Regions from separate parts of the Kitasatospora sp. NPDC017646 genome, predicted to be linked through region 3. Evidence: riboswitches for the same ligand, from Rfam matches in the RefSeq annotation. Region 3 holds a riboswitch; each other region holds the start of a gene.
What was found. A riboswitch is a leader RNA that binds a small molecule or an ion and turns the genes downstream of it on or off. The one in region 3 is predicted to bind cobalamin.

Region 1: linked by a shared signal. The riboswitch ahead of ACH4J0_RS22280 (ribonucleoside-diphosphate reductase subunit alpha) and the one ahead of ACH4J0_RS17800 (HoxN/HupN/NixA family nickel/cobalt transporter) in region 3 are both predicted to bind cobalamin.
Region 2: linked by a shared signal. The riboswitch ahead of ACH4J0_RS22415 (ABC transporter substrate-binding protein) and the one ahead of ACH4J0_RS17800 (HoxN/HupN/NixA family nickel/cobalt transporter) in region 3 are both predicted to bind cobalamin.

The regions. Positions count from the first base shown of each region.
Region 1 covers NZ_JBIRJC010000014.1:19,208-28,898, reverse strand. Annotated here, with positions in the region: gene ACH4J0_RS22300 (glycosyltransferase family 2 protein) at 1-656, opposite strand, end outside; gene ACH4J0_RS22295 (hypothetical protein) at 724-1,566, opposite strand; gene ACH4J0_RS22290 (glycoside hydrolase family 26 protein) at 1,749-3,203, opposite strand; gene ACH4J0_RS22285 (hypothetical protein) at 3,342-4,241, opposite strand; cobalamin riboswitch at 4,720-4,863, shown strand; gene ACH4J0_RS22280 (ribonucleoside-diphosphate reductase subunit alpha) at 5,055-7,460, shown strand; gene ACH4J0_RS22275 (ribonucleotide-diphosphate reductase subunit beta) at 7,460-8,476, shown strand; gene ACH4J0_RS22270 (hypothetical protein) at 8,559-9,032, shown strand; gene ACH4J0_RS22265 (helix-turn-helix domain-containing protein) at 9,088-9,420, opposite strand; gene ACH4J0_RS22260 (hypothetical protein) at 9,563-9,691, shown strand, end outside.
Region 2 covers NZ_JBIRJC010000014.1:50,067-59,757, forward strand. Annotated here, with positions in the region: gene ACH4J0_RS22385 (diacylglycerol/lipid kinase family protein) at 153-1,124, opposite strand; gene ACH4J0_RS22390 (hypothetical protein) at 1,175-1,591, shown strand; gene ACH4J0_RS22395 (RNA polymerase sigma factor SigF) at 1,685-2,677, opposite strand; gene ACH4J0_RS22400 (anti-sigma regulatory factor) at 2,832-3,242, opposite strand; gene ACH4J0_RS22405 (GNAT family N-acetyltransferase) at 3,474-3,950, opposite strand; gene ACH4J0_RS22410 (nuclear transport factor 2 family protein) at 3,960-4,343, opposite strand; partial or broken gene ACH4J0_RS22415 (ABC transporter substrate-binding protein) at 4,422-5,098, opposite strand; cobalamin riboswitch at 5,425-5,562, opposite strand; gene sodN (superoxide dismutase, Ni) at 5,651-6,046, opposite strand; gene sodX (nickel-type superoxide dismutase maturation protease) at 6,235-6,675, shown strand; gene ACH4J0_RS22430 (CGNR zinc finger domain-containing protein) at 6,672-7,259, opposite strand; gene ACH4J0_RS22435 (amino acid ABC transporter ATP-binding protein) at 7,375-8,178, opposite strand; gene ACH4J0_RS22440 (amino acid ABC transporter permease) at 8,175-9,149, opposite strand; gene ACH4J0_RS22445 (ABC transporter substrate-binding protein) at 9,188-9,691, opposite strand, start outside.
Region 3 covers NZ_JBIRJC010000010.1:60,881-70,571, reverse strand. Annotated here, with positions in the region: gene ACH4J0_RS17840 (shikimate kinase) at 1-428, shown strand, start outside; gene aroB (3-dehydroquinate synthase) at 421-1,512, shown strand; gene aroQ (type II 3-dehydroquinate dehydratase) at 1,521-1,949, shown strand; gene ACH4J0_RS17825 (AAA family ATPase) at 2,091-3,014, shown strand; gene ACH4J0_RS17820 (Fpg/Nei family DNA glycosylase) at 3,112-3,921, shown strand; gene ACH4J0_RS17815 (AAA family ATPase) at 3,992-5,983, shown strand; gene ACH4J0_RS17810 (hypothetical protein) at 5,980-7,650, opposite strand; gene ACH4J0_RS17805 (ArsR/SmtB family transcription factor) at 7,720-8,103, opposite strand; cobalamin riboswitch at 8,185-8,379, shown strand; gene ACH4J0_RS17800 (HoxN/HupN/NixA family nickel/cobalt transporter) at 8,411-9,526, shown strand.

The DNA.
Region 1 (9,691 bases), on a different contig from region 3:
GCGGCGGCGGTGTCCGGCCCGACGCCGGTGTCGTCGTCCATGTGCAGCACCCAGACGTCGTCCTCGGCCTCGCCCTCCTCGATCCGCAGCTCGTGCGAGTAGTGGTTGGCGCGGGCCTTGAACTTGGTGCCGTTGGCCGTCTCGTACGCCTTCGGCACGGTCACCACCCGGATCAGCGGGTGGCGCTCGGCCAGTTCGTCGATCTTCTCGGCGGCGGCGCAGCCCTCCTCGGTGAGGATGTCCACCCGCATCCACGGGAAGTACGGGGGCAGGTGTTCGACGTACGAGAGCACCGAGCGCTCCAGCGCCGGGTAGGTGTCGTGACGGCCGATGGTCGGCACCAGCACGATCAGGAAGTCGTCGTCGACCGGCGCCGGCGGGGTCATCCTGCTCACGTGGCGCAGCCGCCGGCGGACCATCAGCACGCCCTGGAAGCCGATCAGCACGCCGAACACGGGCATGCCCCACAGGATGGTGATCGCCCAGCCGAGCGGGGTCGGGTTGGGCACGTACGCCCAGATCGAGAAGGCGAAGATGATCAGGAAGGCGACGTAGAACGGCAGCACCCGGGGCTTCCACGACATCTGTCGCTCGGCGAGCCGGGCGGCCTCGCGGGACGTGGTCAGCACCGTCCGCACAGGGGCTGTCGATGTCATGGCGGAAGTCGTTCCTCGTCTGGTAGCGGTCCGGCCCCGGGGCGGGGCGCGGCTCCTCGGTGAGCGGTCAGGCCTGCGGCGGGCGGTCCGCCGGCGGGGCGGCGGGCGGCGGCACCACCGGACCGGGGGCGACCGGCCCCGGGGCCACCGGGCCGGGCGCGGCCGGGGCGGCGGGCCACGGCTGCTGGGCCGGGGCCGGAGCGGGGGCCGGTTGGTACGACGTCGCGATCTGGGTCGGCTGCTGGGCGTACGGGAGCGGCTGGGCCTGCGGCGGTTGGGCCTGCGCCGGCTGTGGTTGGGCCGGAGGCCAGGCGGCGGGCTGGGGCTGGGGCTGGGGCTGGGGCGCGACCGGCTGCTGCTGCCACCCCGGCTGGGCCGGCGGCTGCTGCGGCCAGGCGGGCTGGGGCTGCGGCTGGGCGTACGGCACGGGCGTCGGCGCGGCCGGCACGGTCTGCAGGATCGACCAGTGCGGCTCCCCGGTCTGCGCGCCCTCCGACGGCTCCCGCCACTTGGAGCGGGCCAGCAGCAGGATCAGCGCCGCGGTGACGACCACGCCGAGCGCGAAGGTCGCGAGCTTCAGCCCGCCCTCGGTGGTCCCGGTGAACCACTCACGCTGCGGCTTGTCCAGCAGCGCTCCGGTCAGGCTGCGCACCCGGTTGTAGCCCTCGACCAGCGCCACGCCCGCCGCCACCCCGAGCGCCCAGTTGCGCCCGCGCAGCAGCAGGATGCCCGCGATCAGGTACAGCAGGCCGTAGTTGAGGCTCCCGGTCTCGGCGTCGACCGAGGTCCCGCCGTAGTAGAAGATGCCCTTGAGGTACGTGGCGAAGCCGACCTGGCCGAAGCAGTTGTAGGCCGCCCAGCCGAGTAGCACCACGCCCCAGCCGATCGCCAGGCCACCGGCCCCACGCATCGGACGTGTCTGTGTCATCCCCTACCCCCGCCCCTTCGGCCCTCTCCCGACCGTCCACCCAGCCCTCGGTTTCGCCGCCACAGGATGCCACACGGCGCAACGGACCCGGAATTCAGCCCGTTCAACGGATCCCGGACCGATCACCGTGGATCTCGCCGGACCTCGCCGGGCCCCGGCAGGCCTCAGCGGACGTGCAACCCGCCCCAGTCGATGCTCCCGCCGGACGGGCCGGAGCCGCCGGTGATCGCCAACGGGCTGTGGTAGGTGGCGTTGACGTCCGCGACGGAGTTGCGCGGCTGGTCCGGGGCCAGGTTGTCGGCGGTGAGCGACTGGCCCCAGACCGTCCAGATCGTCCAGGGCGTGCGCCGGAGGGTGTCCGGCTGGCGGGAGTTGACGGGCACGGCGAAGGACTCGGCCAGCATCCGCGGCTTGTCGTAGGCGGCGAGCCCGTCGTAGTAGCGCTTGGTCCACACCTCACCGGTGCCGATCGGGTGCGCCGGGCTGCCGCTGTAGTCGTCCACCCCGACCACGTCGACGTACTGGGTGCCCGGGTAGTAGTCCCACGGGTCCACGCCAGGGGCGCCGTCCCAGGACACCGGCGTCCAGACGAACAGCAGGTTGTGCAGGCCCCTGGTCTCCACCAGGTACTTGTAGGTGATCTTCCACAGCGCCTGGTAGTCGGCCGGCTTCTGGCCCGCCCACCAGAACCGGCTGGAGCAGTCCTTGACGTTCATCTCGTGGTACGGGCGCAGCAGCACCGGCACGTCGTGGGCGGCCAGGTAGTCCAGGTGGTCGGCCAGGTAGGACAGGTCGGTGATCAGCGCGCGGTACTCGGGGGTGTCGTCCGCGGCGTCCACGACCCGGCCGAACCAGCCCGGGTCCTTGGCCGCCGGAGAGTTCGAACAGAGCACCCGGTCGAAGGACTTGACGTCCGATCCGGGGTAGGGCTCGTGGAAGGACATGCCGACGATCCCGGCCGGGGCGCCGCCGTTGTCGGGCAGGTCGGTGCTGCTGCCGTCGCAGTTCTGCTGGACGCCGGAGCTGTCGTAGGTGCCGTCGTCGGCACGCGGGTGGCCGGACCAGACGGCCGTCATCAGGTCGACGGCGTCGTCGGTGTACTGCCAGCCCGTCCGGCAGGTGGGCCAGCGGCCGGCCGAGTAGGAGCGCGGGTTGCCGACGCCCCAGGCGTTCTGGCCGTAGCCGGGGCCGAGGTCGGTCTCCAGGAAGCCGGGCAGCCGGCCGGTGATGTCGGCGGCCTTCTTGTAGTAGTAGCCGACCTGCTTGGTGCCCCGGTAGTCGCCGTACTCGGGGTTGTTGCGCTCGTTGTGCGCCTCGACGTGCTGGCCGATCACCGTGCCGCCGCTCTGCCCGGTGCGGGCCTGGGTCTCCAGGTCGGTGAGGAACTGGTCGACGGCGCGGGCGTTCGGCGAGGCCTTCGGGTCCCGGGCGAGCAGGTCGCGGCCCACGTCCGGCGGCAGGGTGCGCCCGGGGGCGCCGACCGAGACCGGCACCCGCACGGGCTCGCCGACATCGGCCCGGCCGTCCCGGTCCAGCAGCGCGAAGGTGCCCGCGACGACCACGATCCCGGCCGCCGCCAGGACGGCCGACTTGCCGCGCAGGGCACTGGGCAGGGGCACGACCGCTCCTCCGGTTGCTCGCCGGTACCGACCCCCACGGACGCAACCGGAACACGCGTACGAATGACTCCGACGAGAGCCTGCCACACTCCCCCGGTCCCGGCGAACGATCCGCCGGCACCGGGGTGTCACGACCGGTCAGCCGGTCGGCGTGCCCTGCGAGCCGGGCGTGGCGGAGCCCGCCGCCTTGGCCCGCTGGAGCAGCTGGCCCTTCACGTGGTCGGCGAACCCGGAGGCCGCCGCAGTCGCGGTGGCGTCGGGGGCGTTGCCGCCCTTCGCCGACCCCTCGACGGTGAAGTAGTCGTACCGGCCCAGGCTGCTGTGCGTGCTGGTGCAGCCGGGGTTGGCGCAGAACGCCGGGGCACCGGGCGCGGGAAGGCCCTTGAGCTGGCCGGAGTAGTTCTTCATCGCGGTCTCGGCCTGGATCTTGTGGTCGAAGACCGCGACGCCGACGGTCACCGCGCTGTCGCCGGAGACGTACGTCGCCCGGAGCACCTTCTGACAGCCCTGGTCGCCGAGCACCTTGCCGAGCCCGCCGGTGGTGGAGTTGCCGTCCCAGCAGGGCTGGTCGAGCGAGACCACGGTGCGGTTCCAGGTCGCGCCGTTCACCGTCACCTGCATCGCGGAGAACAGCGCCCCCGCGTCCTGCGGCGCCGGGTCGGTCGCGGCCTCCCAGATCGGCTTCGACGGGTCGTCCGTCTGCCCGCCCGGGGACGAACTCGCGCTCGACGGACCGGGGGTCGGCTTGTTGGAAGCGGTCGAGGTGGTGACCGGACCGCTCTTCTTGGGATCGTCCTTCTTGCCGAGCAGCAGTACGCCGCCCGCGACCCCGCCGCCCACCAGGACGACGGCGGCCACGATGCCGATGACCTTCATCCGCCGCTTGCGCTTGCCGTCGGCCTCGTTGCGGTCCGCCAGCGCCGCCCAGTCCGGCTCGACGCGCTGCGGCGGCACGGCCTGCTGGGGCGGCTGCTGCTGCCACTGCGGCTGAGGGGCCATCGGCTGCACCGGCTGCGGGCCCGGCTGAGGCTGGGGCACCGGCTGAGGCTGGGGCACCGGCGGGACGGGCTGCGGGACCGGCTGCGCGGACGGCGCCACCGGCCCGTACGAGGCCGGCGGCGGGCCGAAACCGCCGCTCGGCGGCGGCACCGGCCCTGGCACCGCCGGCTGCTGATTCTGTGCGCCCCCCGGCCCGGCGGGAGGCGTTCCCTGCGGCCCGTGCCCAGGTACGCCGGTTCCGTCGCTCATGCGCCCAGATCGTAGGGCATCCCCCGGACCATCGATCCGCCCGGTGACCATTCCGTATCGAAACCAGGACGACCGGCGCGCGGATCCGGCCCGCCCGGCGCGTCGGCGCGGCCCGTCCGAGGCACCGTTCCGACCCGTCCGAGGCACGGTTCCGACTCGTCCGAGGCGCGGCTCCCGGCCCCGGACGGGCACGAACCACCCCCCGCCCCGGTACCACCGGTCATCGCGCCGACACACCACGGCGCACTACATGTGGTGTCGCATCACTGAGACACCACTACATGTATGCTCACTCCTGCTGTCGATGCAGGGGAACCCGGTGGGAGTCCGGGACTGCCCCGCAGCGGTGTGCGGGCGGCTCCAGCAGCCGTGCCCGCGAGTCCGAGTACCTGCCGACAGCGTGCGCCACGGCCCTCCCGCAGAGGCCGCGCCGGCACCCAGCACCACCCCTCCGGGCCTCGCGGGCGGGCCGGGGAGACACCTCGCGCGGCGCTTTCCTGCGTTCGCGCCGTGCTCCCCTGCCCAGATCGGTCCGGGTGACCCCGATCACGCCGCCGATCGCCGCCAGGAGAGAGCGCCTTGACCACCGCTGCCTCAGCCACCCTGCCCGCCCAGGGCACCGGCTCCGCCTTCACCGACCCGACGGTCTCCGACCCCGGGGGCGCGCTGCTGCGGCTGCTCACCGACCGCAGCGCCGACCTCACCGAGGTCGACCCCGGTCATGTCGCCGCCGCCGCGCTGCGCGGCCGCCACGCCGGCTCGGACTTCGCAGAGCTGCGCGGGCTGGCCGTGGACGCCGCCGCGTCGATGATCGCCGAGGACCCCCAGTACTCGAAGCTCGCGGCCCGCCTGCTCGCCCTGGAGATCGTCGACGAGGCGAACAGCCAGGGCTCGGTCTCCTTCTCCGCCTCGATCGCCGTCGGCCACGCCGAGGGCCTGATCGGCGACACCACCGCGGCCTTCGTCGCCAAGCACGCCGCCGCCCTCGACGCCCTGATCGACGCCCAGGGCGACGACCGCTTCGAGTACTTCGGCCTGCGCACCGTGCAGTCCCGCTACCTGCTGCGCCACCCGATCACCCGCAAGGTGATCGAGACCCCGCAGCACTTCCTGCTCCGCGTCGCCTGCGGCCTGGCGGTCGGCGACTCCGAGCAGTCGGTGCGCGAGGTGGCCGAGCTGTACGGCCTGATGAGCCGCCTGGAGTACCTGACCTCCTCCCCGACGCTCTTCAACTCCGGCACCCGGCACCCGCAGATGTCCAGCTGCTACCTGCTGGACTCACCGCTGGACAACCTGGACTCGATCTACAGCCGCTACGCGCAGATCGCCCGCCTCTCCAAGCACGCCGGCGGCATCGGCCTGTCCTACTCGCGCATCCGCTCGCGCGGCAGCCTGATCCGCGGCACCAACGGCAAGTCCAACGGCATCGTCCCGTTCCTGCGCACCCTCGACTCCTCGGTCGCCGCCGTCAACCAGGGCGGCCGCCGCAAGGGCGCGGCCTGCGTCTACCTGGAGACCTGGCACGCGGACATCGAGGAGTTCCTGGAGCTGCGCGACAACACCGGTGAGGAGGCGCGCCGCACCCACAACCTGAACCTGGCCCACTGGATCCCGGACGAGTTCATGCGCCGGGTCAACGCCAACGCCGACTGGTCGCTGTTCTCCCCGGCCGACGTGCCCGAGCTGGTCGACCTGTGGGGCGCCGACTTCGACGAGGCCTACCGCAAGGCCGAGCTGGCCGGCAAGGCCGTCCGCACCATCCCGGCACAGACCCTCTACGCCCGCATGATGCGCACCCTGGCGCAGACCGGCAACGGCTGGATGACCTTCAAGGACGCCTCCAACCGCGCCGCCAACCAGACCGCGCTGCCGGGCCGCACGGTGCACTCCTCCAACCTGTGCACCGAGATCCTGGAGGTCACGGACGACTCCGAGACCGCCGTCTGCAACCTCGGCTCGGTCAACCTCGGCGCCCACGTGGCTCTCGGTGCTCGCGCCGACGACCTGATCAACGCCATGGACTGGGAGCGCCTCGACGCCACCGTCCGTACGGCCGTGACCTTCCTCGACCGCGTGGTGGACATCAACTTCTACCCGACCACCGAGGCCGGCACGTCCAACTCCCGCTGGCGCCCGGTCGGCCTCGGCGTGATGGGCCTCCAGGACGTCTTCTTCAAGCTGCGGATCGACTTCGACTCGACCGAGGCCAAGCAGCTGTCGACGATGATCTCCGAGCGCATCATGCTCACCGCCTACGAGCGCTCCGCCGACCTGGCCGAGCAGCTGGGCCGCCACGAGGCCTACGGCGAGACCCGCGCCGCCCGCGGCGAGCTGCACATCGACCACTTCCCGACGGCCGCCCCCCAGTGGGCCGACCGCTGGACTGCCCTGCGCGCCCGCATCGCCGAGACCGGCCTGCGCAACTCGCTGCTGCTGGCCATCGCGCCGACCGCGACCATCGCGTCCATCGCCGGCGTGTACGAGTGCATCGAGCCGCAGGTGTCCAACCTGTTCAAGCGCGAGACCCTCTCCGGCGAGTTCCTCCAGGTCAACCCGTACCTGGTGCGCGAACTCAAGGAACTCGGTGTCTGGGACCAGCAGACCCGCGACTCGCTGCGCGACGCCAACGGCTCGGTGCAGGAGCTGAACTGGCTCCCGGCCGAGGTCCGGTCGCTCTACCGCACCGCCTGGGAGCTGCCCCAGCGCGCGCTGATCGACCTGGCCGCGGCCCGCATGCCGTACCTGGACCAGAGCCAGTCGCTGAACCTGTTCATGGCGGCGCCGACCATCGGCAAGCTCAGCTCGATGTACGCCTACGCGTGGAAGGTCGGTCTCAAGACCACCTACTACCTGCGTTCGCGCCCGGCGACCCGCATCGCCCAGGCCGCCTCCGGTGCCGCCCGCACCGCCGCGCCCGTGCCCGTGAACACCCCCGCCCTCACCCCGGAGCAGGAAGCCGCCATCGCCTGCTCCCTGGAGAACCCCGAGTCCTGCGAGGCCTGCCAGTAATGACTGCCGACGACCGCAAGATGCTGCTCGACCCCGGCTTCGAGCTGACTCTGCGCCCGATGCGCTACCCGTCGTTCTACGACCGGTACCGTGACGCGATCAAGAACACCTGGACCGTCGAGGAGGTGGACCTGCACTCCGACGTCGCCGACCTCGCCAAGCTGAGCGAGGGCGAGCGGCACATGATCGGCCGCCTGGTCGCCTTCTTCGCGACCGGTGACTCGATCGTCGCCAACAACGTCGTGCTGAGCCTCTACAAGCACATCAACTCCCCGGAGGCGCGGCTCTACCTGAGCCGTCAGCTGTTCGAGGAGGCCGTGCACGTCCAGTTCTACCTGACGCTGCTCGACACCTACCTCCCGGACCCGGAGGACCGCGCGGCCGCGTTCGCGGCGGTGGAGAACATCCCCTCCATCGCCCAGAAGGCCAAGTTCTGCTTCAAGTACATGAACGCGGTCGACCACATCGACTCGCTGCAGACCAAGGAGGACCGGCGGGCCTTCCTGCTGAACCTGATCTGCTTCGCGGCGTGTGTGGAAGGCCTGTTCTTCTACGGCGCGTTCGCGTACGTGTACTGGTTCCGGTCGCGCGGCCTGCTGCACGGCCTGGCCACCGGCACCAACTGGGTGTTCCGCGACGAGTCCATGCACATGGACTTCGCGTTCTCCGTGGTGGACACCGTCCGCGAGGAGGAGCCCGACCTCTTCGACGACGAGATGGCCAAGCAGGTCACGGAGATGCTGGAGGAGGCTGTCGAGGCTGAGCTCCAGTTCGCCCAGGACCTGTGCGGCGACGGCCTGCCCGGCATGAACACCGCGTCGATGCGGGAGTACCTCCAGGCCGTGGCCGACCAGCGCCTGGCGCGCCTGGGCCTGCCGATCCGGTACGGGTCGACCAACCCGTTCGGGTTCATGGAGCTCCAGAACGTCCAGGAGCTGACCAACTTCTTCGAGCGTCGCGTGTCGGCGTACCAGGTCGCGGTCGAGGGCTCGGTGTCCTTCGACGACGACTTCTAAGTCGATATCGTCCAGCGAACAGCGGAGCCGCCGGCATGGTGGCTCCGCTGTTCGCTACCCGGTGTTCAGGAGTGGCCCAGGTATGCCCAAGCTCCAACAGCGTGTGATCGACGGCCCGTTCGGGCCGATACGGATCAGTCACGACCGCTGGCCGTCCGTCGTGGCGCGGGTGCAGGGGTCGGGGATGCCCACCGTCACGGTGGTGCCCGACCGCGACCACGGCGCGATGAACATCAACGGCCACACCGTGCCGACGAGTCGGAAGTCCCGCACCCGCACCGCAGTTCTGGGCGACCGCACCTACGAGCTCCGGTCGCCCAGCCTGCGCAGGGCTGAGCTACGGCGCAACGGGGTGCTCATCGCCCACGCCCGGGGATCGTTCCGCTCGTATTTCCCCGGCCGCACCATCCCCGGCCTGGATGCCCGGATCACGTGGTCCCAGGGCATCGACCCCACCGATGTCGCGGTCGGACAAGCCATGGTCCTCGCCTTCGGAGCCGGCGCCCCGGGTGCGATCCTGCGGACCCTCTTCTTCTGGGTCGACAACTTCAGCTGAAGCAAGGGACAGCAGTGGTGCCCCGCCCGGCCACAGCCCGCGCGGGGCACCACTGTTACATCAGTCGGTCGAAAGCTTCCCGGTCTTGACCCCCGCGAGGAATCCGGACAGAGTACCGATCCCACCATCCACGCAGCCGGCCTTCTCGGGACAAAGCCTCCAGCCGGCCCCGCGTCCCTGGATCCTTCACCCCGTACAGATCGAGCAGCAGTCGGAGATCCACCAGTCGAATGCCGGACCGAGCCGCCTCGATCCGGTTGATCTTGCTCTCCGCGCAGTCGGGTTGCCTCGCCGACTGGGCGATCGTCAGATCTGCCCCTGCGCGCAGCTCCTTGAGCGTTCGGGCCAGCCGCCGCTGCCGAACCGTCGGGTTCTTGTTCACCGGCACCGTCGTGACCTCCCCACTTCTGTGAGTTGTCAGTCTGCCTCCCCTCAGCACCGACAAGAATCTGTGATCACTTCCAGGCAAGCTCGTCCCGTTCGTCGGCGGCACCTCCTGCAACAAGGTGGCCTGCTTCGGCGTCGGCCTGATGTCCATCCCGCTGCCGAACGGCACCCTGCTCCGGGGCAAGACCGGCCACGACGACGGCTACGCCAACGGCATGTTCGCCACCCGCGACCTGCCCCTGCACGCCGTGTACTCGATCTCCAGCCTCGGC
Region 2 (9,691 bases), on a different contig from region 3:
CGCCATGTAGAGGTTCGCAAACCTCAGGCTCGGATACAACCCCCTTCGGGGAGGAATTTTTGATTCTTCGGTGTCGCCTAGCTCACAGCCAGTACTTCTATGGAGTGAAGGGGGCTTGTGCGTTCGAGAAGAAGGGCGAACCCCGCTTCCGGTCACACAATCACACGCAGTGCCCGCCGTACGCCTGTGAAACTGACGCGACTCCGGTCTCCAAGATGGTCCCCGTCGACCTGGAACGGGACGGGTTCCTGGGAAACCAAGGTGAAGTGTCTGACGTCGTGATAGGAGACGACGTGCTTTCCGGAGGGCCCGGCCGACGGCGCGCCGTCGCTCGAAGGCGCGTGCGACCGCAGGATCTGACGGACCGTTCGAGCGGTACCGAACGCCGTCATCCGGGTGACGCCGAAGACGTCCAGATCCGTGTCGAAGGAGGCGAGGGGTGAGGGGTAGACCGGACGGTTGCCGAGGAAGGTCCACGGCGAGGTGTTGCTGACTATGGCCAGCACCAGACCCGGAACGGCTGCGTGGCCCGGGAGTTCGAGGGCGACCGGGCCCGAGCGACGCTGCTCACGCTGGGTGAAGTAGTGCCGGACGGCCTGCCCGACGTACAGCGCGTGGGTGGACTTGCGACCGGCCCGGCGCTGCTCCTCGACCCGGCCGACCACCCCGGCGTCGAAGCCTAGGCCGGCGGTGAAGGTGAACCAGCGGTCCGGCAGTCCCTCGGTCATCGCCTTGCCCAGCCCGATCGGCCGCTCCTGCCCCTGCTCCAGCGCGCTCAGCAGGGCGCCGGTGGCCTCCACCGGGTCGTTGGGCAGGCCCAGCGCGCGGGCGAAGACGTTGGTCGAACCGCCCGGCACCACGGCCAGTCGCGGGACCTTCTCGCCCGGGCCGTGCGTCAGCAGCCCGTTCACCACCTCGTTGACGGTGCCGTCGCCGCCCAGCGCCACCACCAGGTCCACCGTGCCCTCCGCCGCCGCCTCACGGGCCAGGTCGCGCGCGTGGCCCCGGTACTGCGTCTCGGCGACCTCCAGCTTGAGGTCGCTGCGCAGCGCGTGGATCAGTACGTCCCTGGTCCGGCCACTGGTGGTGGTGGCCTTGTGGTTCACGACCAGGAGAGCGCGCATGGGGAAAGCCTACGGGGCGGTACGGACCGGCCGGCGGCTACCCTGCTGGAGTGACCGCAGAAACCTCCGCCCCCGCACCCGCCCGCCCGGTTCCGCTGACCCTGGGCGCCGCCATCACCGCCCTGGAGGGCGCCGCGCTGGCCGTCGTCGGCGTCTCGGACATGGTGTCCGCGCTGTCCGGGCAGGCCAAGCAGCTCGCCCTGAACGAGTTCGGCGGCCTGGTCATCGTCCTGCTCGGGGTGCTGCCCGTGCTGGCCGCCCGCGCGCTGCTCAAGGAGCGCCGCTGGGGCCGCAGTCCGGCGGTGCTGACCAACTCGATCTGCCTGCCGGTGGCTTACTACATGGTCCAGAGCGGCGGCGCGATGATCGCGGTCGGCGTGCTGGTCGGCCTGCTCGGCCTGGTGGGCATCGGCGCGCTGCTCAGCCCGAAGTCCACCGCGGCGCTGTACGCCCCGCAGGAGGACTGAGCGCGCGGGCCCCGCGGAGGCAGCGGGACGCTCCGCCCGACCGGACGGCCGCCACAGCGGGAGCTGGGCGGCCGTCGGTGTTCCTGCTCGTGGCTACTCCTCCACGAGGAGCTTCTCCCGCAGCTGGGCCAGGGTCCGGGCCAGCAGCCGGGACACGTGCATCTGGGAGATGCCCACCTCGGCGGCGATCTGTGACTGGGTCATGTTCCGGAAGAACCGCAGCACCAGGATCTTCTGCTCGCGGGGCGGCAGTTGGGCCAGCAGCGGCTTGAGCGACTCCCGGTACTCGACGCCCTCCAGCGCCTCGTCGGTGGCGCCCAGGGTGTCCGCCACGGCGGGCGACTCGTCGTCGCTGTCCGGCACGTCCAGGGAGAGAGTGGAGTACGCGTTGGCGGACTCCAGGCCCTCCAGGACGTCCTCCTCGGAGATGCCCAGGTGCTCGGCCAGCTCGTGCACCGTGGGGGAGCGGCCGTGCCGCTGGGAGAGCTCGCTGGTCGCCGTGGTGAGCGACAGCCGCAGCTCCTGGAGGCGGCGCGGGACGCGAACCGCCCAGCCCTTGTCGCGGAAGTGCCGCTTGATCTCGCCGACGATGGTCGGCGTGGCGTAGGTGGAGAACTCGACCCCGCGCTCGTGGTCGAAGCGGTCCACCGACTTGATCAGTCCGATGGTGGCGACCTGGGTCAGGTCGTCCAGCGGCTCGCCCCGGTTGCGGAACCGCCGGGCGAGGTGCTCGACCAGCGGGATGTGCATCCGCACCAGCTGGTTGCGCAGCTCGACGCGCTCCGGGGAGCCCTCGGGCAGCGCGGACAGCCGGACGAACAGCGCGCGGGCGGCCTCCCGGTCCGGCGCGCCGGTGCGGTGCGAGCCCTGCGCGGGCACGGCGCCGTGCAGGTCCGCGGCCTCCTCCGCCGGCTCCGGCGGAGGAGCGGAGGCGGGCGTCGGCTCAGACGTCGGCTCGGTCGGGTGGCTCATCCGGTGGGCGTCCTTCGGGTGCGCTTCGTCGTTGGCGGCGAGGCCGGAAACGCTCGCCTGGGTCGGTACGGCAGGTCCCGCCGTCGCGAGGCCGGTACGGTCCAGATCACTCACGGCCATTCCCCCGTTCCGTTCCGGGAGCACCGAGGCCGTCGGCCCCGGTATCGTCTCGTTGGTCGTACCGCCCCGGGGGCGGTACCGGGAGCCGCCCGCCGGGCCCCGGAGGGGGAACGGCGGACGGCCCTTGCAGGGTGCTGCTCGGTGCCCGTCAGTGGGCGGTGGACCCGCCGCGCTTCTTGTGCAGGCTGATCGACACCGTGTTGTCCTCGGCGACCGACGAGTCCACCTCGCCGGCCAGCGCGGAGAGCACCGTCCAAGCGAAGGTGTCGCGCTCGGGCGCCTTGCCGTCCGTGGTCGGAGCGGCGACCGTCACCTTCAACGAGTCGCCGACCAGCCGGAACTCGCAGGACAACACGGAGCCCGGCACCGCCTGCTGGAGCAGGATGGCGCAGGCCTCGTCGACCGCGATCCGCAGGTCCTCGATCTCGTCGAGGGTGAAGTCCAGCCGGGCCGCGAGCCCGGCCGTTGCTGTTCGCAGCACGGAGAGATAGGCCCCCGCCGCGGGCAGCCGGACCTCCACGAAGTCCTGAACTCCGAGATCGCTGTCGATCTGGGACACCCTTGCCTCCTGGGTGACGCGCTGTGCTTGCTTGGCACCCCCGGTCGGGGGGCCTCTGCCAACCGCTGTTCTACCGCCACCGGTTGTGCCCTCGGTACCCCTGATCGGGGGTACCGAAGCCGCGGTTCCGCCGGCGTCCGGTCCGTTCTCCGCACCAGGTGCGGGAGTTACTCATGGTAAGGCATTGCGACGCAGGGTGGCAGGGCCTTTGCCCGTACTCCGTGCGTCCGTTCAACGGCTGCCGGCGGCCCGGAGTGCCTCGTCGGTGAGCCGGAAGACGGTCCACTCGTCCATCGGCACCGCACCGATCGACTTGTAGAAGTCGATCGAGGGCTGGTTCCAGTCGAGCACCGACCACTCCACCCGCGCGTAGCCGCGCTCGACGGCGATCCGCGCCAACTCCAGCAGCAGCGCCTTGCCGTGGCCGCCGCCGCGGGCCTCCGGGCGGACGTACAGGTCCTCCAGGTAGATCCCGTGGGTGCCGCGCCAGGTCGAGAAGTTGAGGAACCAGACCGCGAAGCCGACCGGCTCGCCGGTGGCGTCGTCCTCGGCGATCAGGCCGAACAGCGCCGGGTTGGCGCCGAACAGCGCCTCGCGCAACTGCTCCTCGGTGGCCACCGCCTCCTGCGGGGCCTTCTCGTACTCCGCCAGCTCGCGGATCATGGCCAGGACGACGGGGACGTCGGTGACGACGGCGGTGCGGATCATGCCGCGAGCCTACTGCTCGGGACCGGTCTCGTCCCAGGCCTGGACGGAGGTCTGGTCGACGATGCGGCCGTCCCGCAGGTCGGCCATCGAGGCCATGAGCACCCGCACCCCGTCGGGGTAGCGGCAGGACTCCAGGAAGGCGACGTGGTCGCCCTGGACCACCACCTGCTCCAGCTTGTGGGTCATCTCGCGGCCGTAGACGTCGTCCAGCATGGCGCCGATCTCGTCCCGCCCGTGCATCACCAGGGGGTGACTGGGCTGGGTCTTGCGGTCGACCACGCGCAGCTCGGCGTCCTCGGCGTACAGCGCCAGCAGGGCCTCGGCGTCGCAGCGCTCGATGCCCTCGCGCAGCGCTCGGGTGTCGAAGGCGGCGGGGGCCTCCATGGTGCTCATGCTCTCGCTCCTCCGGTGGGGTCCGTCGGCTCCGCACCTTCGAGCGTACGCCCGACCGTGGGCTTCGGCCGGGACCGGTCAGCCGGCCACAACGGTGCGCAGGAAGTCGGCCAGGGTGCTGATCGCGGCCGGGTTGCGCGGGCTCTCGACCAGGTCGGCGTAGTCCATGACCACGATCCGGTCGTTCCTGATCGCGGAGACGTTCGCCAGCGGCGGGAACGACTTGAGGAAGCCGCGCTTCTGCTCGGCGCCCGGGGTCGCGTAGTCGTTGATCACGATCACTCGGGGTCGCGCCGCACCACGCTCTCCCAGCCGGCGGTGACCCAGGTGTCCGCGAGGTCCCCCATGATGTCGGTCCCGCCGGCCCTGGCGATGATCTCGTTCGCGGCGGCGAACTTCCCGGCGGTGTACGGCTTGTCCTGCCCGCTGTCGTAGAGGAAGACGGACGGGCGGCGCCCGGGCTGCGGGACGGCGGCGATCCTCGCCCTGGACTCGGCGATCAGCTCGTCGGCCCGGTCCCTGACGTCGAAGATCTCACCGAGGTTGGCCAGGTCGGTGTAGAGCGCGTCCAGCGGCTCCATCACCCCGCGCTCGCTGCCCGTGCCGCTGCGGCAGGACTCGCTGAGCACGTACGAGTCGATGCCGAGGGCCTCGAACGCCTGCGGGGTGACGCCGCTGCCCTCGTCGAAGCCGTAGTGCCAGCCGGCGAACACCAGGTCGGCCCTGGCGTCCAGGGCGATCTCCTTGACGATCCGGCCGGCCCGCACGGTGCGCGGCAGTCGGATCTCCCAGACGATCGCGTACGCGGCGGCCTCGTCCGCGTCCAGCCGACCGCCCGTCAGGCCGGCTGCCAACAGGCGCAGGACGTCGGGGAGTCGGATCCCGGAGGCGCCGAACGCGACCCCGCAGACCAGCGAGACCAGCAGGGCCGCGGCGAGGCCGACGGCGAGCGGGACGGTCGGTGTTCGGCGAACGGGGTCCTTCACTGCGGTCGCGCCTTGCCTCGGGCCGCAGGGCGTGCCGGGGCGGGCGCCGTCCGGGGGCGTGTTCGGGCGCCTTCCCCTCGCAGTCCGCGGCGAGTTGTCGGGAGTTCAGCGACCGGGGCGATCGGGCTGGCACGACGTTTCGGGCCGTGCTCACCGTTGCGGGTCAGCGCCGGATTCACACCGGACTTCCCCCTCGGACGCCCGGCAGCATAGCAGTCACTCAAGCCGAGCAGTCCTTACTGAGAGCGGATCGCACGTGAACGCACGACCGCCCCCGTCCGACGGAGCGGACGGGGGCGGTCGGGTGGCGACGCGTCAGGCTCAGGCCTGCTTGGTCTCCCAGAAGATCTTGTCGACCTCGGCGATCAGGTCCAGCAGGGCCTGGCCGGTGGCCGGGTCCGTGGACGCCTTGGCGGCCGAGGCGGCCTTCAGGGTGTCGTTGATCAGCTTGTGCAGCTGGGGGTACTTCTCGAAGTGCGGGGCCTTGAAGTAGTCGCTCCACAGCACCGAGATGTGGTGCTTGACGGCCTCGGCGCGCTGCTCCTTGATGATGATGGCGCGGGCGCGGAAGTGCGGGTCCTCGTTGGCCTGGTACTTCTCCTGGGTGGCCTTGACCGACTCGGCCTCCAGCTTGGCCTGCGCCGGGTCGTACACACCGCACGGCAGGTCGCAGTGGGCGTGAGCGGTGGCACGCGGTGCAAACAGACGAGAGAACATGGGAGTCCTTCCTTAGATCGTCTTCCCGCGCCCGAGACTACCCTTCCGGCCTCCGGGTTTCGCGGCCGGGCGGTGGGCCTAGGGCAAAAGGCGGACCCGGAACCGGGGTAATCCGGACATCGAACGGATGGCGGTCCGTACGGCAGACTGGGGCCGGGCCGGGCCGGGCCGGTCCGGGAGGAGGAGTCGTGGCGCGGAGCACGGAACCGCGGGGCGCGGGCGGCGGCGTGCTGCCGTTCGGACTGGTCGACGTGGCGGGCCCGTCGATGGTCCCGACCCTGCGCGAGGGCGACCAGCTGCTGGTCCGCTACGGCGCGCCGATCCGGCCCGGCGCGGTGGTGCTGTTCCGGCACCCCTTCCAGCAGGACCTGCTGGTGGTGAAGCGGGCCGCCGAGCGCCGCCCCGAGGGCTGGTGGCTGCTGTCCGACAACCGCCCGGTGGACAGTGACAGCCGCAGCTACGGCCCGGTCCCGGACGAGCTGGTGCTCGGTCGGGTGCTGCTGCGGCTGCGCCCGAGCCCGGCCTGGCTTGCGCCGGGCCGCGGGCTGGAGCGACTGCTGCTCGGCCCCCGGCTGTCCCGGCTGCCGGGCCTGGCCCGCCGGTTCGGGGTGTGGGTCGAAGAGGTCTAGCTCCCGGAGTGCAGGGCGGCCTCGGCCTCCTGACGCTTGCGGGCCCGGTACGCGGCGACGTTGGCGCGGGTGGCGCAGCGGTCGGAGCAGTAGCGGCGGGAGCGGTTGGTCGAGGTGTCCAGGTAGGCGTTGCGGCACGGTGCGGCCTGGCAGATGCCGAGCCGGTCGGCGCCCAGCTCGGTGAGGTGGACGGCCAGGCCCATGCAGGCGACGGCGCTGAAGTGCGCGGTGGCGGTGGGCGAGTTGTCGGCCAGGTGCAGGTGCCAGCGCGGCCGGCCGGCATCGTCCAGGTAGTCGTGCCCGGAGACCAGCGGGCTGACGGGGTACTCCATCAGCAGGCTGTTCAGCAAGTCGACGGCCCGGACCTCGTCGCCCTCCGCGGCGGCCTCGAAGACCCCGCGCAGCCTGGTCCGCACCGCCCGCAGCCGGGGCACGTCGGATTCGTCGGCCAGCGCGGCGGCACGGGCGGAGTCGGAGAACAGGGCGCGCACCGCGTCCACCGAGGTCAGCGTGTCGGTGCCGCGCTCGGGCTCCTCGGTGTTCACCAGCCGAACGGCGAGATCGGCGTACGAGGCGAGCTCCACGGCGGTCCTTCCAGAGTTATCGGTAACGGGCTGACTGCTTCCAGCCTATTACCCGGCTGGGGAAAACGGGCGGCGCCCGGCAGGAAGTCGCCTGCCGGGCGCCAGCCGTACGGGCTCAGAGCACCTTGGAGAGGAAGGCCCTGGTGCGCTCGTGCTGGGGGTCGGTGAGCACGTCGCGGGGGTTGCCCGACTCGACCACCACACCGCCGTCCATGAACACCAGCGCGTCGCCGACCTCGCGGGCGAAGCCCATCTCGTGGGTGACGACCACCATCGTCATGCCCTCCTCGGCGAGGCCCCGCATGACGTCGAGGACGTCACCGACCAGCTCCGGGTCGAGCGCCGAGGTGGGCTCGTCGAAGAGCATCAGCTTGGGCTTCATGGCCAGTGCCCGGGCGATCGCCACGCGCTGCTGCTGGCCGCCGGAGAGCTGCGAGGGGTAGTTCCTCGCCTTGTCGGCGAGGCCGACCCGCTCCAGCAGGGCCATCCCGCGCTCCCGGGCGTCGGCCTTGGTCTCGCCCTTGACCTGGACCGGTGCCTCGATGACGTTCTCTATGGCGGTCATGTGGGGGAACAGGTTGAAGCGCTGGAACACCATGCCGATGTCGCGCCGCTTCAGGGCGACCTCGCGGTCCTTGAGCTCGTGGAGCTTGTCGCCCTTCTGCCGGTAGCCGACGAGCTCGCCGTCCACCCAGAGGCGGCCGCCGTTGATCTTCTCCAGGTGGTTGATGCACCGCAGGAAGGTCGACTTGCCGGAGCCGGACGGGCCGATGAGGCAGAACACTTCGCCCTGCTTGACCTCCAGGTCGATGCCCTTGAGCACCTCGACCGGCCCGTAGGACTTGTGCACGTTCTCGGCGCGGACCATCGGCTCGGCGGAGGCGACGGAGGCGGCGGGGGTCTTGCTCAGATCGGTCATACGTGACCACCTCCCTCAAGGCCCGGGACGACGTCGGCGTGCGTCTTCGGGGTGGGCTTCCCGGCGAACAGGCCCCGCAGTCGCTGCAGCGGGGTGGGCGGGAGGGTGCGGTTGGAGCCTCGGGCGTAGTAGCGCTCGATGTAGTACTGGCCGATGGTCAGCACCGAGGTGAAGAAGAGGTACCAGAGGCTGACCACGATCAGCAGCGGGATGTTCTGGTAGTTCCGAGAGTAGATGACCTGGCCGGCTCGGAAGATCTCCTCCAGGGAGATGACGGAAACCAGCGAAGTGGTCTTCAGCATCGAGATGGTCTCGTTGCCGGTCGGCGGGATGATCACCCGCATGGCCTGCGGCAGGACGATCCGCCGCATGGTCTGGAACCGGCTCATGCCGAGCGCGTGGGCGGCCTCGGTCTGGCCCTCGTCGACGGACTGGATGCCGCCGCGGACGATCTCCGCCATGTAGGCGGCCTCGTTGAGGCCGAGGCCCAGCAGCGCGGCGACGAAGGTCGGGATCAGGACGTTGGTCTGTTCGGACCAGAACTCCGGTCCCCACGGGACGCCGATCGACAGCTTGGCCCAGATCAGGCCGAGGAAGTTCCAGAACACCAGCTGCACCAGCACCGGGGTGCCGCGGAAGACCCAGATGTAGACCCAGGCGGTGCCGGCCAGCAGCGGGTTCGGCGACAGGCGCATCACCGCGAGGATGATGCCGCCGACCACACCCATGAGCATGGAGAGGGCGGTCAGCTCCAGCGTCACGAGCAGGCCGTGCATGATGCTGTCGTGGAACAGGTACTGCCCGACGATGTCCCACTTGAAAGCGGGGTTGGTGAAGAGGGCGCTCAGCAGCATCGCCGCGAGCAGGGCGATGACGACAGCGCCCACCCAGCGTCCGGGGTGGCGAACCGGGACGGCCTTGATGGTCTCAGGCCGTCCCTTCTCCGCCGCCCCCTTGTCCAGAGAGTTCACGGTGTGGCCTCGGGGGGAGAGATGAAGCGTACGAGAGGTCAGCTGACGGCGCCGTTGACGGTCGACTTGTCGAGGGCACCGGCCTCGACACCCCACTTGGTGAGGATCTGCTTGTACGTTCCGTCGTCGATCAGCGACTGGATGGCGCCCTGGACGGCCGGCGTGAGCTTGGAGCCCTTGGCCAGGGCGACGCCGTAGGGGGCCACACCGTAGGTGTCGCCGAGCTTCTCCAGCTGGCCGCCGGACTGCTTGATCGCGTAGTCGACGACCTGGGAGTCGGCCATCATCGCGTCGTCGCGGCCGGAGACCACGGCGTTGGTGACGTCCGTCTGGAGGTCGAACTTGTCGCCCTCGTTCTGGATGCCCGGCTTGCCGGCCTTGGCGCAGTCCGGGTTGCGGGTGTCCTTGATCTCGTCGGCCTGGGTGGTGCCGGTCTGGACGGCGACCTTCTTGCCGCAGAGGTCCTTCGGGTCGACCTTGTTGGGGTTGCCCTTCTTGACCGCGATGGCGCTGCCGGAGTTGAAGTAGGTCACCATGTCGAC
Region 3 (9,691 bases):
GGGACACAGACGCCGACATCGAGGCGCTGGCGGGCAAGCCCATCCCGGAGATCTTCATCGACGAGGGCGAGCCGCACTTCCGCGAGCTGGAGGTCCGCGCCGTGCGCGTGGCCGCCGAGGGGCACGGCGGAGTGCTGGCGCTCGGCGGCGGCGCGGTGATGGCCGAGGCCACCCGTGAGCTGCTGCGCGAGCTGCCGGTGGTCTTCCTGGAGGTCCCGCTCGGCGACGCGGTCAAGCGGGTCGGCCTGGACGCCCCGCGTCCGCTGCTGGCCGTCAACCCGCGGGCCCGCTGGCGCGAGCTGATGGAGGCCCGCCGCCCCCTCTACCTGGAGGTGGCCACCGCCGTCGTCGACACCGCCGACCGCACCCCCGAGCAGGTCGCGGACGCCGTACTGGAAGCACTGGAGCTGAAGACCCCCCATGACTGACACCACCGTCAGGATTCACGTCGGCGGCAGCGCCGGCCACGACCCGTACGACGTGCTGATCGGGCACCAGCTGCTCGGCGAGCTGGCGCCGCTGATCGGGACGCGGGCCAAGCGGGTCGCGATCATCCACCCGGAGGCGCTGGCCGCCACCGCCGACGCCATCCGCGAGGACCTGGCCGGCGAGGGGTACGAGGCGATCGCGCTCCAGGTGCCCAACGCCGAGGAGGCGAAGAGCGCCGAGGTCGCCGCGTACTGCTGGTCGGTGCTCGGGCAGACCGGGTTCACCCGCAGCGACGTCGTGGTCGGTCTCGGCGGCGGTGCCACCACCGACCTGGCCGGCTTCGTCGCGGCCACCTGGCTGCGCGGGGTGCGCTGGATCTCCATGCCCACCACGCTGCTCGGCATGGTCGACGCGGCCGTCGGCGGCAAGACCGGCATCAACATCGCCGAGGGCAAGAACATGGTCGGCGCCTTCCACCCGCCGGTGGGCGTGCTGGCCGACCTCGGCACCCTGGAGACCGTGCCCAGGCACGACTACGTCTCCGGCCTCGCCGAGGTCATCAAGTGCGGCTTCATCGCCGACCCGGCCATCCTCGACCTGATCGAGGCCGACCCGGAGGGCGCCAAGTCGCCCGCCGGACCGCACACCGTCGAGCTGATCCGCCGGGCCATCCAGGTCAAGGCCGACGTCGTCTCCGGGGACCTCAGGGAGTCGGGCCGGCGCGAGATCCTCAACTACGGCCACACCCTGGGCCACGCCATCGAGCGCAACGAGCGCTACAAGTGGCGGCACGGCGCGGCGATCTCCATCGGCATGGTCTTCGCGGCCGAACTCGGCCGCCTGGCCGGGCGGTTGGACGACGAGACGGCCGACCGGCACCGCACCGTGCTGGCCTCGGTCGGCCTGCCGCTGACCTACCGGGCGGACGCCTGGCCGAAGTTGCTGGACGCGATGAAGATCGACAAGAAGTCGCGCGGCGACCTGATCCGCTTCATCGTCCTCGACGGCCTCGGCAAGACCTCCGTGCTGGAGGGCCCGGACCCGTCCCTGCTGGTCGCCGCCTACGCGGAGGTCTCCGCGTGACCCGGGTGATGGTGCTCAACGGCCCCAACCTCGGCCGGCTGGGCAGCCGGGAGCCGGACGTCTACGGCGCCACCTCGTACGCCGGGCTGGTCGAGCGCTGCACCGCGCTCGGCGAGGAGTTCGGCTTCGAGGTCGAGGTGCACGAGACCAACTCCGAGCAGCAGATGGTGGAGTGGCTGCACGAGGCGGCCGACGGGAAGGTGCCCGTGGTGATCAACCCGGGTGCGTTCACCCACTACTCGTACGCGATGCGGGACGCCGCGGCGCAGCGCACCGCGCCGCTGATCGAGGTGCACATCTCCAACCCGTACGCGCGGGAGACCTTCCGGCACACCTCGGTGATCGCCGCGGTGGCCTCCGGGACCATCGCGGGCTTCGGGATCGGGTCGTACGAGCTGGCGCTCCGGGCGCTGGCGGAGCAGCTCTCCTCGCGCTGACTGCTGGTCAGTGGCCCGGCGGCGGACTGTGCCCGCCGCCGGGCCGCCGTGTAGTGTCCCCGCTGAGAGGTGTCGGGAGGAGGTGCCGTGACGCAGTACGCCGGAGGTGGGCAGGTCCCGCCGCGTCCCGCCGCTCCGCCGGTGCCGCCGGGGGGCGGCACGGGGGTGTCCCCGTCGGGGGCGCCGGTTCCGCCACCCTCTCCGCCGCCACCGACGGTTCGGCCCGCGGCTGCTCCCGTACCCGCCCCGGGGCCGGTGCCGGCCGCGGCTCCGGCGCCCGCTGCCCCGGTGCCCGCCGCGGCTCCGGCGCCTGCGCCCGCTGCCCCGGTGCCCGCCGCGGCTCCGGCGCCTGCGCCCGCACCCGCACCCGCACCTGCGCCCGCCCGGCCTCCGGCCGCCGCGCCGCCGCCCGGTGCGCCCGTACCGGCCGGCGGCACCGGGCACTTCGTGCTGCCCGCCGGCACGCCCGTCCAGCTCCCCGCCCACCCGCCGCAGCGGCACGCGCCCGCCGGGCCGATCGCCGTCCTGCTGATCGGTCCGGCCGGGGCGGGCAAGACCACCGTCGCCCGCCACTGGGCCGAGCGCCGGGCAACCCCGACCGCGCACATCAGCCTGGACGACGTCCGGGAGTGGGTGCAGTCCGGCTTCGCCAACCCGCAGTCCGGCTGGAACAACGCCTCCGAGGCCCAGTACCGGCTGGCCCGCCGCACCTGCGGCTTCGCCTGCCGCAACTACCTGGCCAACGGCATCTCCTGCATCATCGACGACGCCGTCTTCCCGGACCGCCCGGCGATCGGCCTCGGCGGCTGGAAGCGGCACATCGGCCCCGGCATGATCCCGGTCGTGCTGCTGCCCAGCCTGGACTCGGTGCTGCGCCGCAACGCCCGCCGCAGCGGCACCCGGCGGCTCGGCGACGAGGAGGTGGCACGCATCCACGGGCGGATGGCCGGCTGGTACAACTCCGGGCTGCCGATCATCGACAACTCCTACCTGGACGTCGCGGGTACGGCCGCCGAGCTGGACCGCGTCATCCTGGCCCGGCTGATGGGGATGCCGGTCCGCTGACCTGCCCACCCCGGCGGATCCGGGGTGCCACCGACGTGTCGGTGGCGGCTGCGATGATGGACCGGTCCCGCCAGAACCACCCGGGGAGCTGACACCCGTGCCGGAAGGCCACATCATCCACCGCCTCGCCGGCCAGAGCCGCGAGGCCTTCGGCGGCCGACCGGTGCAGGTCTCCAGCCCGCAGGGCCGCTTCGCCGACGAGGCCAGGACGATCGACGGGCAGCTGCTCACGGGCGCGGAGGCCACCGGCAAGCACCTCTTCCTCGGCTTCGAGGAGGGTGCCTGGGTGCACATCCACCTCGGCCTCTACGGCGGCTTCAGCTTCGGCACCGGCCCCGCGCCCGAGCCCGTCGGCCTGGTCCGGCTGCGGCTGGCCAACGACGACGGCTACGCCGACCTGCGCGGTCCCAACACCTGCGCCCTGGTCACCGACGCCGAGAAGGCCGCCGTCGCCGCCCGCCTCGGCCCCGACCCGCTGCGCACCGACGCCGACCCGGAGGCCGCCTGGCGCCGGATATCCGGCAGCCGGACGACCGTCGCCGCGCTGCTGATGGACCAGAAGGTGCTGGCCGGGGTGGGCAACGTCTACCGCGCCGAGGTGCTGTTCCGCCACCACGTCAACCCGCACCGGGCCGGCCGCGACCTCACCCGCCGGGAGTGGGACGCGATCTGGGCCGATCTGGTCGCCCTGATGCAGGAGGGCGTCGCCGCCGGCCGGATCGACACCGTCCGTCCCGAGCACACCCCCGAGGCGATGGGCCGCCCGCCCCGGGTGGACGACCACGGCGGCGAGGTGTACGTCTACCGCCGCGCCGCGATGCCCTGCCTGGTCTGCGGCACCGAGGTGCGGACGGAGGAGCACGCGGCGCGCAACCTGTTCTGGTGCCCGACCTGCCAGGCGGCCTGAGGCGGATTCGGCACCGGGGGGTGCCGCACGCCGTAGGCTGGGGCCCGGGCCGGTCGGAGGGAGCGGACGGGTGGACGGCTACGAGGTGTCCAACAGCGTGTCGGGCACGGTGCACGGGCACGTGGTCCAGGGGCGGAACGTCACGGTCCACCTGCCACCGAAGCGCCCGAGCCCGCACCAGGTGCGTCCGCCCCGGGCGAGCTTCGTCAACCGTGAGCACGAACTCGCGGCGCTCACCGACGCGTTGGCCCGGTCCGACCGGGGAGGGCCGGCGATCGTCGTGTTCACCGGCCTGGGCGGCGTCGGCAAGACCGAGCTGGTGGCGAAGTTCGCCGCCGAGCAGGCGGCGCACTTCCCTGGCGGTGTGCTGTACGCCGACCTCAAGGCCTACCGGCACCGGTCCGCGGTGGACCTCGCCGGGGTGCTGGAGGGCTTCCTGCGCGCCCTCGGGGTCCGGCCTCCGGACGTCGAGGCGGAGCGGTTCGGGGAGTTCCGCACCGTCACCGCGGACCGGCGCTGCCTGGTCTTCCTGGACAACGTCGAGCACGCCGCCGAGGTCCGTGCCCTGCTGCCGTCCAGCGGGCTGGTGGTGGCGGCGGGCAGGCGGCGCTTGGACGCGCTGCGGATGGACGGTGCCGAGGTGCTGCAACTGGACCGGCTGAGCGCGGCGGCCGGCGCGGCACTCGTCCGGGGCTGGCTGAGCGCCGGGCGCGGCACCGACCTGGAGGTGGCGGCGCTGGTGGAGCGGTGCCAGGGACTGCCGCTCGCGCTGAACGCCGTCGGGAGCCAGCTGCTGGGCCGCGGGCGCCTGTCCGTCGGCCAGGTGGTGGCGGAACTGTCCCACCAGGAGGGCAGGTTGGCCATCCTGAACAACGAGGAGGGGAACCTCCACGAGACCTACGACCCGGTGTACGAGCGGCTCTCGCCGCAGGGCCGGTCGCTCTACCAGCTGGTCGGCGTGCATCCGGGGCCCTTCGTGTCGGCCGAACTGGCCGAGGCGGCGGGCGTCGAGCGGGCGGAGGAGGCCCTGGACGAGCTGTGCGCCGTGCACCTGCTGGACGTGGTCGTCGACCAGGGGCCGGGTGAGCGCTTCCAGGCCCATGACGTGGTGCGGACCCACGCCTACGCCTGCGCGCGGGAACTGCCCGGCCGGAGCGGGCTGTTGGCGCGGGTGGTGGCGTACTACCGGGGCAGGGCGTCGCTGGCGGACCGGGCGATGGGCCCACGACTGCGCCTGCAGGAGCCGAGCGGTGAGGGCCTGCCCGGGTTCCCCTCCGGGGCGGCCGCTCTGGAGTGGCTCCACGCCGAACGGGCCAACCTGCGCGCGGTGGTGGAGGCGGCGGCCGAGCGGCAGTGGCACGAGGAGGTGTGGCGGCTGTGCGAGTCGCTGTGGCCGCTCTACCACGGCCGGAAGCTGTACGCGGACTGGATCGCCACCCACGAGGCCGGGATCGAGTCGGCCCGGTGGGCCAACAACCCGGACGCGGTGGTCCGGATGCACAACCAGCTGGCGCGGGCCCACTACGAGCGGGAGGAATTCCCCTCGGCCGTCGAGCACTTGGCGCTCGCCGCGGAGCAGGTGCCGCTCGTGTCCAACCGCCAGGTGGTGGGCGTGCTGTACGAGACGGACGGCCTGCTGTGCCTGGCCGACGGCCGCCCGGGGGACGCGGTCGAGAAGTTCACGCTGGCCCGGGAGGCCAACGAGGGCGACGCCCACGGCGAGATCGTGCAGAGCTACAACCTGGCACAGGCGCTGATCGCCGACGGCCGCCCGGACGACGCGCTGGCCGTGCTGAGCGGGGCGACCGCGCTGGCCGTGGCCACCGAGGACCACGACATGCTGATGAAGCTGCCGCTGGTCCGGGCCCGGGGCCACCGGGCGCTCGGGCAGCTCGCCCTCGCGGTCGAGCACGCCGGTACCTGCGTCGAGCGGGCCAGGGCCCGCAAGCAGTACGCCAAGGAGGCCCAGGCGCACACCCTGCTGGTCGCCCTCGCCGAGCAGCTGGACGACGCCGAGCTGGCCGAGCGCAGTCGGTCGCGGCTGGCGGAGTTGGAGGGTTAGGGCCCCGCGGTGAAGGAGACCCGGGTGCGGTGCTCGCCGGTGCGGACGGTGAGGCCGTGGTGGGGCAGGCCGACCGGGTCGCCGCCGTCGGCGAGCCAGCTGGCCACGGCGGAGCCGAGCAGCAGGGGGTCGAGGCTGGGGTCGGGGCAGCCGAAGTCCCGTTCGGCGCGGGCTTCCAGGAGCAGGCCGCCGTGCAGCCGGAGCAGGTGGCGGGCCGGGCCGAGGGCGGCCACCGCGACGGCGAGGCCGGGCAGTTCGAGCGCGGTGTCGGCGAGCCAGCGGACGGCGGGGCGTTCGGCGTGCGCCTCGGTGCGGGCGAGGACCTCGGCGGTGTAGCGCAGGGCGTCGCCTGGGTGGTCGTCGGTGAGGGCGTGGAAGCCGCGCGGGGTGTGGTCGTCGGGGTGGAAGGGGTAGCGCCGCAGGCTGACCTCGGTGCCCTCGCTCTTGCCCTCGACGTCGTACGCGGTGGGCCCGTCACCGGTCGGGTGGGGCGCGGGCCTGGGGTAGGGCGGAAGGACCGGTTCGTCGGCGGGTTCGTCCAGGCCGTCGAGGAAGGAGTAGAGCAGCGGACGCAGCACCCGGGCGGATTCGCCGCGGTGGGCGAGCGAGCGGTCGGTGAGGTCGCTCAGGTCGGTCCGGTCCCGGGCGAGGGCGAGTTCGAGTTGGGCGGCGAGGTCGCCGTCGGGGTCGAGCGCGGGTGCGTTCTGGCCGAAGGCGTAGCTGGGGGAGCGCGGATCGAGTTCGGCGGCGCCGGTGGCGACGAGCAGGGTGCGGCGTTCCAGGGCGGCGCCGTAGACGGAGACCGAGCCGTGGTCGCCGATCAGGCAGTCGGCGGCGACGAGCGCGGCCTGCCAGCCCTGGTGGGGCGGGATGAGCCGCAGGCCCATCCGGCGGGCGTCGTCGAGCAGGGCTTCGGGGTCGTGGCGGCTCCACACGTTGGGGTGGAGCACGACGGCCACCGTGTACTCGTCGGCTGGCAGGCGGCGGACCAGGCGTTGCGGCAGGTCGGGGTGGCGGCCGAATAACGAGTGCTCGCTCCAGGTGGAGTTGACGACGACGAGCCGACGGCCGTCGACGGCTCCGAGCGCGGCGCGGTAGCCGTCGCGGGAGCGTTCGCTGCGCAGGATCCGGTCGAAGCAGGGGTCGCCGACGACCCGGGCGACGTCCAGTGCCTCGGGGCAGGAGAACCGCAGCCGGTCCAGCTGTTCGGGGTGGGAGAGGCCGAGGACGTCGACGAACACCCTTCCGCGGTGGGTGAGTTCGTGGCGGGAGAGGCCGGCGGCGCTGACCGTGTCGCCGGTGGACTCGGTGACCAGGCGGTTGTAGCCGGCGCCGTGCGGCAGCACGACGAGGTGGGCGTCCAGGCGGTGCATGGAGGCGTGGACGGCGCAGGCGACCGCCAGGTCGAAGCGGCGTCGGACGGCGTCCTCCCAGTCCAGCACGGTGTAGCCGGGCAGGCCGTGGAGGAAGTCGTCCAGGGCGCGGTCGGCGAACGCGGAGCCGGGGTTGACCGTGAAGTACCGCTCGATGCCGTCCGGGTGCAGCAGGGTGAGGACGTCCAGGACCCGGGTCGCCGAGGTGAGGGTGCGGGCGACCGCCAGCACGCGAGCCTTGACCGGGCGGGTGTTCCAGCGGTCGGCGGGCCAGACGTGGGGGTGGGACGGCACATCGTGATCGTACTCATCCGCCGGGTCGTGGCGTCCGTTCAGCGGAAGTCCGCCGGCCCCGAGTGTCGGTCAGCCCGCGGCCGCGGTCGGCTCCTCGTGGTCGGCGGCGGCGCACTCGTCGAGGAGGGGGCGCATGCCGTCGTCCACGAGCCGGTAGCGCACCACGCGTCCGTCCTTGTCACCGCTGACCACGCCCGCGGTGCGGAGCAGCCGCAGGGCCTGGGAGACGGCGGGGTCGCGCATGCCGGTGGCCACCGCCAGGTCGCTGACGGCGAGCGGGCCGGCCCGGTGGAGGGCGAGCAGCAGGGCGAGCCGTCCGGGGTCGGCGAGCAGGGAGAACCGCTCGGCCCAGGAGCGGACGTGGTCGGTGTCACCGATGGCGGCGATGGCTTCGCAGACCCGGTGTCCGTCGATGGTGCGGTGGCCCGCGCGGTCGGCCGGTACGAGATGCATGCGGACATTCTGGCAGCTCACCACCTGTGATCCTGGACACCTGCACGGGTGCGCAACCTTGCGAGGGTGAGGTCCTGCCCCTACGGTGTTCCCCGCCGTGGTGCTCGGGAAGACCGGTGACGGACCATCAACGGGTCCCAGTCCGGAGCGGCCCTCGCCACTGTGATCGGGGGAGAGTTGTCCGGACCCACGTGCCACTGGGCGCCTCGTGCGCCTGGGAAGGCGGGTTCGGAAGCCCCGTAAGCCAGGAGACCGGCCACGGCATCTCACGAAGTCATTCCACGAGGTGCTGGAGCGTGATCCCGATATGACCCTGCCCGAAACCGCCACGCCCGTCGAGGCGGCCCCCTCCGTCCTGCCCGCCTTCCGCTGGAAGCGCGAGGACACCCTCCGTACCGCCGGGCTGATGGGGGTGATCCTGGCCATGCACGTGGTGGCGTTCGGGACGCTCGTCTTCCTGGTCGCCCCGCAGAACTACGCCGTCGGCACCCAGGTGTTCGGGGTCGGTCTCGGCATCACCGCGTACACCCTGGGCATGCGGCACGCCTTCGACGCCGACCACATAGCCGTGATCGACAACACCACCCGCAAGCTGATGGCGGACGGCAAGCGACCGGTCTCGGTGGGCTTCTGGTTCGCCCTCGGCCACTCCTCGATGGTGGTCGTGATGGCCGCCCTGGTGGCGGGCGGCGCCCAGCTGGCGAACACGCTGATGGACGACGACTCGGCCACCCACAAGTGGCTCGGGGTGGTCGGCACCACGGCCTCCGGCGCCTTCCTCTACCTGATCGGCGCGCTCAACCTGGCGGCGCTGCTCGGCATCCTCAAGGTGTTCCGCTCGATGCGCGCCGGGCAGTACGACGAGGCGGAGCTGGAGGAGCACCTCGACTCGCGCGGCTTCATGGCCCGGATCCTGAACCGGGCGACCCGCTCGATCACCCGGCCCGGGCAGATGTTCCCGGTCGGGATGGTGCTGGGCCTGGGCTTCGACACCGCGACCGAGGTGACGCTGATGGTGATGGCGGGTTCGGGCGCGGCGGCCGGGCTGCCCTGGTACGCGATCCTCTGCCTGCCGCTGCTGTTCGCGGCCGGGATGAGCCTGTTCGACACCCTGGACGGGACGTTCATGAACTTCGCGTACCAGTGGGCGTTCTCCAACCCGGTGCGCAAGGTGTACTACAACCTGACCATCACCGGGCTGTCGATCGCGGTGGCCTTCGTCATCGGCACCATCGAGCTGGTCGGCGTGCTGCACGAGAAGCTCGACCTGACCGACCCGGTGACCGGGTTCATCGCGGACATCTCGCTGGACAACGTCGGCTACGCGATCGCGGGGCTGTTCGTGGTGGTGTGGGCGATCGCCATCGCCTACTGGAAGCTGGCGGGCGTCGAGAAGCGCTGGACGCCCACCGGGCAGGGGTAGCGGAGGGCGGTCACGCCGCGGCGGGCAGCAGCGTGCCCGCGACGGCGAGCCCGGCGCCGACCACCTGGACCGGGCGCAGTCGCAGCAGCCCGGAGGTGTCGGTGCGGCGCGGGCCGATCAGCAGCGCGGCACCGCCGACGAGGACGTTGACGAGCCGCTGGACGC